Regions from separate parts of the Solicola agrisoli genome, predicted to be linked through region 1. Evidence: predicted binding sites of a transcription regulator. Region 1 holds the regulator's gene; the other holds the start of a gene.
The links. The regulator HrcA, encoded in region 1, represses chaperone genes, less so after heat shock. The targets are predictions, from matches to a motif close to TTGGCACTCGNNNNNNNCGAGTGCCAA.
Positions count from the first base shown of each region.

Region 1 (7,429 bases):
ATGGCGAGCGGACGGCGTCGCGCCGCCGACCGTCAGCTGCTGGAGGACCACGTCGGGCTGCGCACACGTCGCGAGAACCGCTGGTCGGTCTCGTTCGCGCACGCGGGTCTGGCGATCGCCGCGGACCAGGAGGGCGACCTCGAGGCCGCCGGCCGTCACACCGCCGAGGCCGTCGGCGAGCAGGCGGGTGTGCCGATGAGCCCGATGGCGGTGTTCCTGCTCACCGAGCACGCCGCGGCGGCCACCCGGCTCTCACCGGCGACCCCGGCCACCACCGCCCAGTCGATGGTGATCGACACCTTCGTGGCCGAGTGGAGCAACCGCCGCGAGACCCGTCTGCGCGCCGGCCGCCGCCGCGAGCAGCGCGCCCGCGAGCTCCGCGTCAAGGCCGTCGACGGCCCCGACGGTCACCGAGAATGAAAGGCGTCGCGGAGGCGCCCGAAGACGCCCTTGTGGGGTGAGCTGAACTCGCCGGCGACGCGGTCCTCGCCGCGCATCTCGGCGAGCTGCTCGAGCAGGGTGCGCTGGGCGTCGTCGAGGCGCTCGGGGGTCTGGACAACGACGCGCACGCGCAGGTCGCCGCGGCCGCCGCTGCGCAGGCGCGGCACGCCGCGTCCACGCACCACCATCTGCTCGCCCGACTGGGTGCCGGCGGCGACGTCGAGCGGGATCGTGGCCTCGACGTCCTCGGCGCCGGTGTCGGCCTCGAGGGTGGGCAGGTCGATCCGGGTGCCGAGCGCCGCGGCCGTCATGGGCAGCGACACGTCGCAGAGCAGGTCGTCGCCGTCGCGGGTGAACAGCGCGTGGCGGGCCACCTCGACCTCGACGTACAGGTCGCCGGGAGGACCGCCGCCGGGGCCGACCTCGCCCTCGCCGGCGAGCTGCACCCGGGTGCCGTCGTCGACGCCGGCGGGGATCTTGACCGACAGGGTGCGGCGCGAGCGGACGCGGCCGTCGCCGGAGCACTCCTGGCACGGGTTGGGGATGACGCTGCCGTAGCCCTGGCAGGTGGGGCACGGGCGGGCCGTGCGGATGTCGCCGAGGAACGAGCGCTGCACGTGCTGGACCTCGCCGCGGCCCTGGCAGGTGCCGCAGGTGACGGGCTGCGAGCCCTCGCGGGCACCGCTGCCCTCGCAGGTGCTGCAGAGGACGGCGGTGTGCACCGTGAGGTCGCGGGCGACGCCGAACGCCGCTTCGGACAGCTCGATGCTCAGCCGGATCAGGGCGTCCTGGCCCCGGCGGCTGCGGGTGCGCGGGCCCCGCTGGTTGCCGCCCTGGCCGAAGAAGGCGTCCATGATGTCGTTGAAGTTGAAGCCCTGGCCGGCGCCGGCGTACCCGCCGCCGCCGAACGGGTCGCCACCGCGGTCGTACATGGCGCGCTTCTCGGGGTCGGCGAGCACCTCGTACGCCATGCCGACGGCCTTGAACTGGTCCGGGTCGGCGTCGGGGTTGACGTCGGGGTGGAGGGTGCGCGCCTTGCGGCGGTAGGCCTTCTTGATCTCCTCGGGCGTGGCCTCGCGGCCGACCCCGAGCAGCTCGTAGTAGTCCTGCGTCATGCCTGCGCTCTCGTGAGGGGGTGGAGGAGGGTGGTCGAGGGTGTGGTCACGACGTGCTCAGCGTGTGACCGACGTAGCGGGCGACGGCGCGCACGGCGGCCATCGTCCCGGGGTAGTCCATGCGGGTGGGCCCGACGACGCCCAGGGTGGCGAGGGACTCGCCGGGCGCGCCGTAGCCGCTCGCGACCACCGAGGTGGTGGAGAGGTCGTGGTAGGGCACCTCGCTGCCGATGCGCACCGTCAGCAGGCTGGGCGACGACGCCTCGCCGAGCAGCTTCAGCAGCACGACGTGCTCCTCGAGGGCCTCGAGCACCGGGCGGATCGCGGTGTCGAAGTCGGAGCCGAAGCGCGCGAGGTTGGCGGTGCCGCCGACGGCGACGCGCTCGTCGGACTTCTCGTCCGAGAACGCCTCGGCCAGCGTGGTGACGACCGCGGTGACGACGGGACGGTCCTCGTGGCTGAAGGTCCCGATCAGCTCGGCCAGCCCGACGGCGGCGTCGCTGAGCTTCTGGCCGACGCACAGGGTGGCGACGCGCGAGCGCAGCTCGGCGACGAGCTGCTCGGACGGCGGGGTGCCGAGGTCGACGACGCGCTGGTCGACGCGGCCGCTGCTGGAGATGAGGACGAGCAGCAGGCGGGCGCCGTCGAGCGGGACGAGCTCGACGTGGCGGACGGTGGAGCGCGTCAGGCTCGGGTACTGCACGATCGCCACCTGGTGGGTGAGCTGCGCGAGCATCCGGACGCTGCGCTGCACGACGTCGTCGACGTCGACGGCGCCCTCGAGGAACGTCTCGATCGCGCGGCGCTCGGCGCCCGAGAGCGCGCGCACGGTGGCGAGGCGGTCGACGAACAGGCGGTAGCCCTTGTCGGTGGGGATGCGGCCGGCGCTCGTGTGCGGCTGCGTGATGAAGCCGTCCTCCTCGAGCGCGGCCATGTCGTTGCGCACCGTGGCCGACGACACGCCCAGCTGGTGGCGCTCGACCAGGGCGCGGGAGCCGACGGGCTCCTGCGTCGCGACGTAGTCCTCGACGATCGCCCGGAGGACCGAGAGCTTGCGTTCGTCCAACATCTCCGGCTCCCTCCGTGTGGTGCGGGCCCTGCGGCACGGCGGACCGCGACCCCGGGGTTGGCACTCGAAATGCCAGAGTGCCAGTCTAGCGAGCGTGACCGGAGGCGCGAAATGGACACGGCTCGCCGCGGGCGTACACGTCGGTGAGCTGGAGCGGGCCACGCTGCTCGCGGTCGTGGGCACCGAGGGCGTGCTGGTGCACGGTCCCGCGGAACCCGGCGACCTCGTCGGCCTGGTCGACGAGGGGGGCGTCCCGGTCGGTGTCGACCGCGTCACGTGGGCCACCCGTCCCGGTCTCGGTGCGCCCCTGCTGGTGCAGGAGGACGACCCGGTGGCGGGCGAGGCGGCACGGGTCGTCGCGTCCGTGTTCGCCGTCGACCTCGGTGGCGTCTACGTCGAGGCGGTGCACCCCGGACGGGGCGCCACCGGTGCCGACCTCGTCGTGTCGGTGCCGCTGGCCGACGTCGTCGCGACCGGCGACCTCGTCCGCAACCCCGGCCCTCCCGGCTACGGCGCGGACTGCTGGCCGCTGGAGTACCCGGCGACGCTCGACATGGTGCTCGGCGCGATGACGGCGCGGACGGTGGTCGTCCCCGGCCGCGGACCCGTCGTCGACCGCGAGTTCGTGGAGGACCAGCGCCAGGAGGCGCTCGCCGTGGCCGAGCAGGTCGACGTCCTCGCGTCGCGCCGCGTCGACCCCGCCGACGCCTACGCGCAGGGCACGTGGCCGTACGCCGAGGCCGAGCTCGAGCAGGCGCTCCCCCGCGCGCTCGCGCAGTGGGTGCCGCGCCCGCCCGCGACGCACTCGCACTGACGGTGTGTCGCCGCCGGGCTCTGGCGAGCCCGCGCCGTACCGTCGTCCGGTGAGCCACGACCGCTACGGAACCGACGTCCTCGCCGGCGACTGGAACGCCCCCAAGGGCGGGCGCGCCCAGCGTCAGGAGGCTTCCCGCGACCTCGTGGTCGAGGAGGTCACCACCGACTTCTGCGGCGCGGTCGTGCGCACCGACCGCGACCTCGACACCGTCGAGCTCGAGGACCGCAGGGGCCGCCGCCGCACGTTCCCGCTCGGGCCCGGGTTCCTGCTGGAGGGGCGCCCCGTCGTCCTGCACGCGCCCGTCCCCAAGGGCCCCTCGGCGCCCACCCGCACGGCGTCGGGCTCGGTGGCCGTCGCCGGCGCCCGCGCCCGGGTGGCGCGCGCGAGCCGCATCTACGTCGAGGGTCGCCACGACGCCGAGCTGGTCGAGAAGGTGTGGGGCGACGACCTGCGGATCGAGGGCGTGGCGGTGGAGTACCTCGAGGGCGTCGACGACCTCGGCGACCACCTGAACGCGTTCGGGCCCGCCCCCGGCCGCCACGTGGGCGTGTTGGTCGACCACCTCGTGCGGGGGTCCAAGGAGAGCCGCATCGCCGCGTCGGTGATGCGCGGGCCGCACGGCAAGCACGTCAAGATCGTCGGCCACCCCTACGTGGACGTGTGGCAGGCGGTGAAGCCCGATCGCCTCGGCATGACGGCGTGGCCGGTCATCCCGCGCTCGGTGCCGTGGAAGCACGGCGTCTGCCAGGCCCTCGGCTGGCCCCACCGCGACCAAGCCGACATCGCCCGCGCGTGGAAGCGGATCCTCGGCACCGTGACGTCCTACGCCGACCTCGAGCCCGCCCTGCTGGGACGTGTCGAGGAGCTCATCGACTTCGTCACCGTCGACTGAGCTGCGCCGGCCCCTCTAGGGCAGCAGGCGCCGGACGACGGCGTCGGCGAGCAGGCGTCCGCGGCGGGTGAGGACGAGAGTGTCGGCGGAGACGTCGACGAGGCCCTCGTCCACCAGGCCGGGGACGGCGGCGCGGCCGTCGGCGTCGACAGCATCGAGCCGGAGCCCGTCGCGCAGGCGCGAGCGCAGCAGGACGTCCTCGACGTGACGGGTGTCGGCGTCCAGCGCCTCGTGGGCGTGCGCCGGGCTGAGCCCGGACGCGAGCCGCTGCGCGTAGGCGGCGGGGTGCTTGACGTTCCACCAGCGGGTGCCGCCGACGTGCGAGTGCGCCCCGGGCCCGAAGCCCCACCAGTGGTCGCCGCGCCAGTACAGCTCGTTGTGGCGGCAGCGGGCCGCGTCGTCGCGCGCCCAGTTGGACAGCTCGTACCATCCGAACCCGGCCGCGCCGAGGAGGTCGTCGGCGAGCTCGTAGGCGTCGGCCATCTGGTCGTCGTCGGGCACCGGCACCTCGCCGCGGGCGACGCGGCGGGCCAGCGCGGTGCCGTCCTCGACGATGAGCGCGTAGGCGCTGACGTGGTCGGGCGCGCACGCGAGCGCCGACTCCAGCGAGGCGCGCCAGTCGTCCAGGGACTCCCCGGGCGTGCCGTAGATCAGGTCGAGGCTGACCTGCTCGAACCCCGCCTCGCGGGCCCAGCGGACGGCCTGGGGCACGCGCTCGGGGTCGTGGGTGCGGTCGAGCGTGGCCAGCACGTGCGGCACGGCGGACTGCATGCCGAAGGAGATCCGGGTGAACCCGCCCTCGCGCAGCCGGGCCAGCGACGCGGGGTCGACGCTGTCGGGGTTGGCCTCGGTGGTGACCTCGGCGCCGGGCGCGAGGCCGAACGCGTCGTCGACCGCCGCCAGGACCGAGACGAGGTCGTCCGCGGCGAGCAGCGTGGGCGTCCCGCCGCCGACGAAGACGGTCTCCACGCGCGGCGCCCGGTCGCCGAGCACGCGACCGGCGAGGGCCACCTCGTCACGGACGGTCGACGCGTACGTCGTGCGCGACGCGCCCGGTCCCAGCTCGTCGGCGGTGTAGGTGTTGAAGTCGCAGTACCCGCAGCGCACCCGGCAGAACGGCACGTGCACGTAGACGCCGAACGGCCGGCTGCCGAGCTCGTCGAGCGCGGACGTCGGGAGCGTCCCGTCAGCGGGCAGCGGCTCGCCCGCGGGCAGGACGGAGGGCATGCCCCCAGTGTGTCACCGGGGGCACGCCGCTCTCAGCCGGCGTAGAAACCGTCGAGGGTGTCCTTGTAGTTCGCCTCGACGACGCGGCGCTTGACCTTGAGGCTGGGCGTGATCTCGCCGGACTCCACCGAGAGGTCGTGGGTGAGGATCTCGAACTTCTTGACCTGCTCCCAGCGGTTCAGCTTGGCGTTCAGCTCGGCGACGTAGCCCTCGATCACCTCGCGCATCGCGCTGGAGGTCACGACGGTCTCGTAGTCGACGCCCTCCTGGCCGTTGCGCGAGGCCCAGTCGGCGACGGCGTCGGCGTCGAGCGTGATGAGCGCGCTGACGAAGTTGCGGTCGTTGCCGTGGATGATCATCTGGCTCGCCAGCGGGCAGACGCCCTTGAAGATGCCCTCGACGTGCGACGGCGCGACGTACTTGCCGTTGGACGTCTTGAACAGGTCCTTCTTGCGGTCGGTGATCTTCAGGAAGCCGTCGGCGTCGATCTCGCCGATGTCGCCGGTGGCGAGCCAGCCGTCACCGACAAGCGCCTGCTCGGACTCCTCGTCGAGGCCGTGGTAGCCCTGCATGACCCCCGGGCCGCGCAGCAGGATCTCGCCGTCCTCGGCGATCCTGGCCTCGGTGCCCTCCATGGGCAGGCCGACGGTGCCGAACTTGTAGTTGTCGGGGTGGTTGACGAACGACCCGGCCGAGGTCTCGGTGAGCCCGTAGCCCTCGAGGATGAGGATGCCGGCGGCGTGGAACCAGCGGGCGACGTCACCGGACAGCGCGGCCGAGCCGGAGATGAAGAACCGGACCCGTCCGCCGAAGCGGTCGCGCACCTTGGCGAAGACGAGCTTGTCGGCCAGGCCGTGCTGCACCTTGAGCGGCAGCGGGACGGACTCGCCGGCCAGCCGGCGGCGGGAGACCTCGCCACCGACCTTGACGGCCCAGTCGAAGATCTTGGCCTTCGGGCCGCCCTCGCCCTGCGCGGTGGCGACGATGCGGCCGTAGGCCTTCTCGAAGATGCGGGGCGCGGCGCCCATGAAGGTGGGCTTCACGACGGCGAGGTTCTCGACGATCTTGTCGACGCGGCCGTCGATGGCGGCGGGGAAGCCGATCTGCAGCTGCGTGGTGAGCAGCACCTTGCCGAACGAGTGGGCCATCGGCAGCCAGCGGTACTCGAGGTCGTCGATGGACATGAACCCGCCGGCGGCGACGGCGGCGCCCTCGTAGGTCCAGCTGTCCTGGGCGATCCGCACGCCCTTGGGACGGCCGGTGGTGCCCGAGGTGTAGATCAGGGTGGCCAGGGAGTCCGGACGGGTGCCCGCGACGCGCTCGGAGACGACGTCGGGGTTCGCGGCGAGGTGGTCGGCGCCCTGGGCGAGCACGGAGTCGAGCGTGACGACCCAGCCGTCCCCGGGCTCGACGACGCCGTCGATGAGGATCACCTTGACGACCGAGCCGAGGTCGTCACGGCGCTCGCGCAGCTTGGCGACCTGGGTGTCGTCCTCGGCGAACACGACGCGGCTCTCGGAGTCGGCCAGGATGTAGGCGACGTCGTCGGCGACCGAGGTCGGGTAGACCGTGGTGGTGGCGGCGCCCGCGGCGTTGATCGCGAGGTCGGCCAGGATCCACTCCCAGCGCGTGCCCGAGGCGATGGCCACCCGCTGCTCGGGCTCGACGCCCAGCGCCACCAGTCCGGCGGCGAGCTCGCTGACGCTCTGGCCGGCCTGGCCCCAGGTGATGGACGTCCAGCCCTCGCCGTCGGGGTAGCGGAACGCCTCGCGTCCGGGCATGTCCTCGACCCGGGCGTAGAACATCTCGGCGACGTTGCGCGCGCGGGAGTGGATCAGCGAGGGGTCGGGGCTGGCGGGGGCCGTGGT
Region 1 is NZ_JBMGQR010000007.1:10,092-17,520, forward strand. Features, by position in the region: gene ACI6PP_RS04190 (hypothetical protein) at 1-420, shown strand, start outside; gene dnaJ (molecular chaperone DnaJ) at 408-1,556, opposite strand; gene hrcA (heat-inducible transcriptional repressor HrcA) at 1,603-2,625, opposite strand; gene ACI6PP_RS04205 (MBL fold metallo-hydrolase) at 2,720-3,439, shown strand; gene ACI6PP_RS04210 (DUF3097 domain-containing protein) at 3,489-4,334, shown strand; gene hemW (radical SAM family heme chaperone HemW) at 4,350-5,561, opposite strand; gene ACI6PP_RS04220 (AMP-dependent synthetase/ligase) at 5,594-7,429, opposite strand, start outside.

Region 2 (7,429 bases), on a different contig from region 1:
CCGACAGACCGAGGGCGATGCGGAGCACGAGCACCTCGCGGTGCTTCTCGGGCAGGTGCTCGAGGACCCGCTGCACCTCGGCGGCGTCGGCGTCGGCCAGCACCACCTGCTCGGGGGTGGGAGCGGCGTCGGTCTGCTCGGGGACGTCGTCGACCAGGACGAGCGGCGAGCGGATCATGCCGCGCTGGGCGTCGGCCACCTTGCGGCTGCCGATCGCGTAGACGAACGCCTCGAACGGCACCCCGGAGTGCTCGAACCTCGGCAGCGCGTTAAACACGGCCAGGCAGATCTCCTGCGCGACGTCGTCGACGAGCTGGCGCCCGCCGACGTACGTGGTGAGCCGCGCGCGGCAGTAGCGGAACGACACGTCCCGCACGCGCGTCATCAGCAGCTCCATCACGTGGTCGCTGTCGAGCGCGCTCAGGGCCAGGCGGGACAGCGAGGGGTCGCTGTCGGGTGGGATCGACATCGCTCCACCCTCCCCAGCCGTGGTCGTGCGGACGGGGCCCGGCGCACCGCCGGAGCCACCGTGCCACGTCCGACCGGGGGCGGCAAGGGCCGCGCGTCGACTCTCAGGTGCGCGGGCGCTCCCCCAGGCGCAGTCCGCCGGCGATCACGCGGCGGGCCACGAGGAACGCGACGAGCTCGCGCGGCGGTCGCTCGTCGACGGCGCGCCGCAGCACGGTGACGTCGTCGACGGGCCGCTCGACGGTCTCGGGCACCGGCGGCACGAGCCGCAGGTGGGGCACGTCCGGCACGGCGCGGACGGGGCGGGACTCGGGACCGGACAGCACGACGGCCTCCTCGGAGTAGATCAGGTAACCCTAACCTAACTCACCGAGGAGGCCGTCGTCCGCGTGAGTCACCTCACGCGGTGGTGCTCAGGTGCTGCGTCAGTGCGAGTGACCGGCGTGGTCGTCCGCGTCGTCGGCCGGCTTGTCCACCACGAGGGTCTCGGTGGTGAGCAGCAGCGCCGCGATGGACGCGGCGTTGGCGAGGGCCGAGCGGGTGACCTTGACCGGGTCGAGGACGCCCTGCGCGAGCAGGTCGCCGTACTCGTTGGTCGCGGCGTTGTAGCCCTGGCCGGTCTCCTTGACCTTGGCCACGACGACGTAGCCGGGCTCGCCACCGTTCTCGGCGATCCAGCGGAGCGGCTCCACCGCGGCCTTGCGGACGATGGCGACGCCGGTGGCCTCGTCACCGTCCTTGCCGAGGTTGTCGTCCAGGACCTGGCTGGCCGTGACGAGGGCCGAGCCGCCGCCGGCGACGATGCCCTCCTCGATGGCCGCGCGGGTCGCCGAGACGGCGTCCTCGATGCGGTGCTTCTTCTCCTTGAGCTCGACCTCGGTGGCCGCGCCGACCTGGATGACGACGACGCCGCCGGCCAGCTTGGCCAGGCGCTCCTGGAGCTTCTCGCGGTCCCAGTCCGAGTCCGAGGCCTCGATCTCGGCCTTGATCTGGCTGACGCGAGCGGTGACGTCGTCCTTGTCGCCGCCGCCGTCGATGATCGTCGTGTCGTCCTTGGTGATGGTGACGCGACGGGCGGTGCCGAGCACCTCGAGGCCGACCTGGTCGAGCTTGAGGCCGACGTCCGGGGTGACGACCTGCGCGCCGGTGAGGGCGGCGAGGTCGGACAGGATCGCCTTGCGGCGGTCGCCGAACGCGGGCGCCTTGACGGCGGCCGCGGTGAAGGTGCCGCGGATCTTGTTGACCACGAGCGTCGACAGGGCCTCGCCCTCGACGTCCTCGGCCACGATGAACAGCGGCTTGCCGGCCTGGACGACCTTCTCGAGCAGGGGCAGCAGGTCGTTGATCGAGGAGATCTTGCCCTGGTTGATCAGGATGTACGGGTCGTCGAGGACCGTCTCCTGACGCTCGGTGTCGGTGACGAAGTACGGCGAGATGTAGCCCTTGTCGAACTGCATCCCCTCGGTGAAGTCCAGCTCGGTGCCGAGCGTGTTGGACTCCTCGACGGTGATGACGCCGTCCTTGCCGACCTTGTCGAACGCCTCGGCGATGAGCTCGCCGATGTGCGCGTCGCGGGCCGAGATGGTGGCGACGGCGCCGGTGTCCTTGAGGTCGTCGACGTCGCGGGCGAGCTCGCGCAGGCGGTCCGAGACGGCCTCGACGGCGGCCTCGATGCCCCGCTTGAGGGCGATCGGGTTGGCGCCGGCGGCGACCGCGCGCAGACCCTCGTGGACCAGGGCCTGGGCCAGGACGGTCGCGGTGGTGGTGCCGTCACCGGCGACGTCGTTGGTCTTGGTGGCGACCTCCTTGGCGAGCTGCGCGCCGAGGTTCTCGAACGGGTCGTCGAGCTCGACCTCACGGGCGACGGTGACGCCGTCGTTCGTGATCGTGGGGGCTCCCCACTTCTTGTCGAGGACGACGTAGCGGCCCTTGGGGCCGAGGGTCACCTTGACGGTGTTGGCGAGCTGGTCGACACCGCGCTCGAGCGCGCGGCGGGCCTCCTCGTCGAATTCCAGGATCTTGGGCATGGGTTCCTTCCCAGGGTGCGGGCGTGAAGGGGGCCCACGGCCGACGGGTCGGCGCGGGCGAAGCGGCAGCGCCCCGGCCCTCGCGTCGGTGGGGACGCGGGGGCCGGGGCGCTACCGGCGGATCACTTCTCGACGATCGCGAGGATGTCGCGGGCCGAGAGGATCAGGTACTCGGTGCCGTCGTACTTGACCTCGGTGCCGCCGTACTTGCTGAAGATGACCTTGTCGCCGACGGCGACGTCGAGCGGGACGCGGTTGCCGTTGTCGTCGACGCGACCGGGACCGACCGAGAGGACCTCACCCTCCTGCGGCTTCTCCTTGGCGGTGTCCGGGATGACCAGGCCGGAGGCGGTGGTCTGCTCGGCCTCGAGCGTCTTGACGACGATGCGGTCCTCGAGCGGCTTGATGGTGACCGACACGGTGTCGACCTCCCCTTTCAGAGTCTGTGGGTGCGCTGGCGCGACCGCCGCGAGGCGGTCGGTCGAAGCCGTGGCGCGCGCCGTCGCGGGGGTCGCGTACCGTGGCTTCATCAGCACTCTCGTGGTGAGAGTGCCAGGTTCAAACCTAGGCCGCGGTTGGCACTCGGTCAAGCCGAGTGCCAGCGTCCGGCGGCCGGTACGCGGACGGCGGACGACGGGTGCGGCTGGAGACGTTCGAGCGGTTGCTCACGCCCGAGGGCCGTGCCCTGGTCGACGAGGTGCGCCGCCGCGCCGGCGTCGAGTCCGACCTCGCGCTGGGCACCCGGTTGCGCCGCACCCACGACGGCGAGCTGGTGGCGGCGGCCGTCACGCAGTCCCACCTGCGCGGCGTCGCGCGCACCAAGCTCGGCGACGACGCCGAGGCCATGTTCCTCACGCATGACGCGCTCCAGCAGGCGACGCGCTCCCGCGTGGCCGCCCACCGCGCGAGACGTCTCGCCGACGGCGGCGTCGGGTCGGTGGTCGACCTCGGCTGCGGGGTCGGGGCCGACCTCGTCGCCTTCGCCCGGGCCGGCCTGACGGTGCACGGCGTCGACCTCGACCCCGTCCGCGCCGCCATGGCCGCGGCCAACCTGGAGGCCCTCGGCCTCGAGGGCACCGTCGCGACGGGCGACGCGACCGCCGTCGACCTGACCGCGTGGGGCTCGGCGTTCTGCGACCCCGCCCGCCGTGACGGGCGCGGGCGCGTCTTCGACCCGCGGGCGTTCAGCCCCGACTGGGACTTCGTGACGCGCCTGCTCGACGGCGCCGCCGCGGTCAAGACGATGCCGGGCATCGACCACGACCTCGTCCCCGACGGGGTGGAGGCCGAGTGGGTGGGCGACGGCGGCGACCTCGTCGAGGCCTGCCTGTGGGGACGCCCGCTCGCTACCGCCGCACGACGCGTCACGCTGCTGCCCGCGGGCGCCACCCTCACCGACGCCGAGCTGCCCGACGAGGTCGACCAGGGCGGCCCGGGCGGCTACCTCTACGAGCCCGACGACGCGGTCGGCCGGGCCGGGCTGGTGGGCGCGGTGGCGGGGCTGGTCGACGGCTGGCTGCTCGACCCGCACCTGGCGTACGTCACCTCCGACCGGCTGGTGCCCACGCCGTTCGCGCGTGCGTTCCGGGTGCTGGAGGAGCTGCCGTTCCGCACCAAGGCGCTCAGGGCGGCCCTGCGCGAGCGCGACGTCGGCACCCTGACGATCAAGAAGCGCGGTGTCGAGGTGGTGCCCGAGCGGCTCGTCCGGACGCTGGGCCTGACCGGCTCGGTGCCGGCCACCGTGGTGATGACGCGGGTGGCGGGCCAGGGCGTCGCGCTGCTCGTCGACCCGGTGCCGTCCGGTCCCGACGGAACGGGCACGGCGGGCACGCGCAGCGCCTAGGCTGGAGCCTCATCCAGGTGAGGTAGTCGGACGGAGGGGACGTGGTGGACGTCGGCGAGCCCGCGACCGTGGTCCCGGTCCCCCGTCCCGGTCTGGTGCGCGAGACCGTCGGACCCGAGCGCACCGCCGTCGTGTGGTCCGACCGCCCCGTCGACGTCCTGCTCGACGCGCTCGCCGCGGCGGGCTACCTGCCCGTGCGGCTGCCACCCGCGGAGACGGCCGTCATGGCCGAGGTCACCGGCCCGCCGAGCCTGCTCCTGGTCGCCGCCGAGCACCTCGACGACGCCACCCTCGCCGCGCTCGCCGAGGTGCGTGAGCGGTCGCGGCAGACGCGCGTCGTCCTGCTGGCCGGGCCGTCCAGCGCGTCGACGCACCTGCTGACGGCCCTGCGGGTGGGCCTGTCCGAGGTGGTCGACCCCGACGACGCCGCCGCGGTCGCCGTCATCGTCGCCCCGCCCGACGACGCCGCGTCGCGCGAGCGGGTGCTGGCCATCGGCGCCCACCCCGACGACGTCGAGATCGGCTGCGGCGCCACCCTGCTGCGCCACCGCGCGGTCGGCCAGCGGGTCAGCGTGCTCACGCTGAGCCGCGGGGCGGTCGGGGGCGACAAGGACGCGCGGCGCCGCGAGGCCGTCAACGCTGCGGTCGCGATGGGCGCCGAGCTGCTGCTCGCCGACCTCGACGACACCCGGCTGGCCGACGCGCCCGACCTGATCCCGCTGATCGAGGAGGCGGTCCGGTTGGTCGACCCCACGACGGTCTACGTCCACTCCGCGCACGACAGCCACCAGGACCACCGCGCGGTGCACGTGGCCACCGTCTCGGCGGCGCGGCGCGTGCCCGAGCTGCTCTGCTACCAGTCGCCGTCGGCCACCAACGAGTTCGCGCCCACCAGGCTGGTGCCCGTCGACGACACCGTGCACGCCAAGGTCGACGTGCTCGCGCACTACCGCTCCCAGGCCGCCCGCCCGTACCTCGAGCCCGACCTCGTGGTCGCGGCCACGCGCTACTGGGCCCGCCAGCTCGCCCCCCGCACCCGCTACGCCGAGCCGTTCGAGGTGCTCCGGTCCAGCGGCCCCGCCGGCGGCTGAGGCCTCACCAGGCCCGCTGGTCGCCCCGGTGGTGCGGCGGCAGCCGGACGCCGGGCGGCGCGTAGACGTACGAGACCCCGCCCGTCGAGCCGATCCAGACCTTCTCGAAGTTCTCGCGCGTGTAGACGTTGCGGACGGCCTGGTCCGACGACGACGCCGGGTCGTTGAGCACCGGGTCGCCGTCGGCGGTGAAGCCCACGACCACCATCAGGTGGCCGTTGGTGCCGTAGCCGGCCTCGGGCATCTCGGCCTCCTTCCACGACAGCGAGACCACCACCGGGATGCCGCGGGCGACGAACCGCTCGACGTCGGCCAGGGAGCCGAGCCGCGTCACGAACGCCTCCAGGCCGAAGCGGTGCGCGTAGGCGGCGTTGAACGGCCAGTTGCCGGCGCCGTCGTAGGCGAAGTCCCAGGTGTGCATCGCGGCGTAGGGCACCTGCGGGTCGCCCGCGTTGGTCTCGATGCCCCGGAGCTCGGCGGCCGGCACCGGACGTCGCCAGTAGTACTGGACCATCGACGTCGAGGTGGGCGAGCACCACACCTGGCCGCCGCCGCCGAACTCCGGGTACTCGCCCTTGTGGATGTTCTGGCTGAATCGCGGCACGTCGAGCTCGACCGCACGGCCCAGGGTGAAGCGGCTCGTCGTGGGCAGCGGTCCGTCGGGCACCGCGGACGTCATGGTCGCGAGGCCGTCGAGGGTGGGCGTGGCACGCGAGCCCGCAGGGCGGAGCAGGCGGACGCGCGTCTGGTAGGCGTCGACCTGCCTGCCGTCGCGGGCGGCGAAGGTGTCGGTGTAGACGGTCGCGTCGTCGTCGCCCTGCCCGTCGACGGACGTGCGGTGGATGTCGGCGGCCGCCATGCCCGACGTCCAGCGGCCGAGCACGTACCACTTGGTCCAGCTGCCGTCGGGGGTGCGGCCGCGGAAGGTCGTCTCGACCCAGGTGCCCGTAGGGGTGGTGGCGTTCCACGACGCGATCGCCTCGGTGGCCCCGTACGACAGGCGCCGCACCGGCGACGTCCAGGTGCCGTACTCGTAGCTGCGCGCGGTGCCGTCGCCGTACGGGTCGGTGTACGAGGTGCGCTGCCGCTCGCGCGGCGAGACCGCCAGCCCGCCACCCCGCGTGGTCACCAGCCCGTCCGCGCTGCCGCGGGCGAAGTCGCGCCGGGAGTCGTCGCGCACCAGGGTGACGTGACGGTCGCCGGTGGACGTCGCGGCGTCGGTCCGCGCGGGCGACGAGGTGAGCAGCCCGGCGGCGACGCCCGCCGCGAGCAGGAGGGCGGCGGAGCGGCGCAGCGGGGAGGTGGTCATGCCCGCCTCCTACCCCGCCGTGCGACGGGCCAAACTCAGCGCTCCCGGTGCAGGCGCCGCACCGCGATGCGCGCGAGCTCGGCGTGGATCTGCTGGCTCGCCGGCACGTCCGGCGCCGGCAGCCGGACGAACGCCGACAGCACCAGCGGGCGTCCGCGCGGCGGCACCGCGACACCGGCGTCGTTGAACGTCACCGAGCCGCTGCCCGTCTTGTCGGCGAGCCGCCAGCCGGGCGGGAGGCCCTTGCGGAACCGGTCGTCGCTGGTGGTGTTGCGGAGCATCCAGTCGCGCAGCACCGCGCGGTCGGGGCACGACAGCGCCCGTCCCACCAGCAGCCGGGTCAGCGAGTGCGCGGCGGCGCGGGGCGTGGTGGTGTCGCGCGGGTCGCCGGGGGTGGCCTCGTTCAGCTCGGGCTCCCAGCGGTCGAGCCGCGTGCCGTCGTCGCCGAGGCTGCGCGCGAACCGGGTGATCGCCGACGGGCCGCCGAGGAGGTCGAGCAGGAGGTTGGCGGCGGTGTTGTCGCTGATCCGCACGGCGGCGTCGCAGAGCTCGCGCACGGTCATCCCCTCGTCCACGTGGAGCTCGGTGACGGGCGAGTAGTCGACGAGGTCGGCGCGCGTGTAGGTGATCCGGCGCTCGAGCACCTCGCCGCGGCGGTCGAGGTCGCGTAGCACCGCAGCGGCCAGGAGCG
Region 2 is NZ_JBMGQR010000041.1:3,728-11,156, forward strand. Features, by position in the region: gene ACI6PP_RS14470 (sigma-70 family RNA polymerase sigma factor) at 1-469, opposite strand, end outside; gene ACI6PP_RS14475 (hypothetical protein) at 573-794, opposite strand; gene groL (chaperonin GroEL) at 894-2,495, opposite strand; gene groES (co-chaperone GroES) at 2,618-2,914, opposite strand; gene ACI6PP_RS14490 (class I SAM-dependent methyltransferase) at 3,091-4,338, shown strand; gene ACI6PP_RS14495 (PIG-L deacetylase family protein) at 4,383-5,429, shown strand; gene ACI6PP_RS14500 (C39 family peptidase) at 5,434-6,738, opposite strand; gene bla (class A beta-lactamase) at 6,774-7,429, opposite strand, start outside.
Region 2: the regulator HrcA is predicted to act here: its motif matches at 3,025-3,051, upstream of groES (co-chaperone GroES).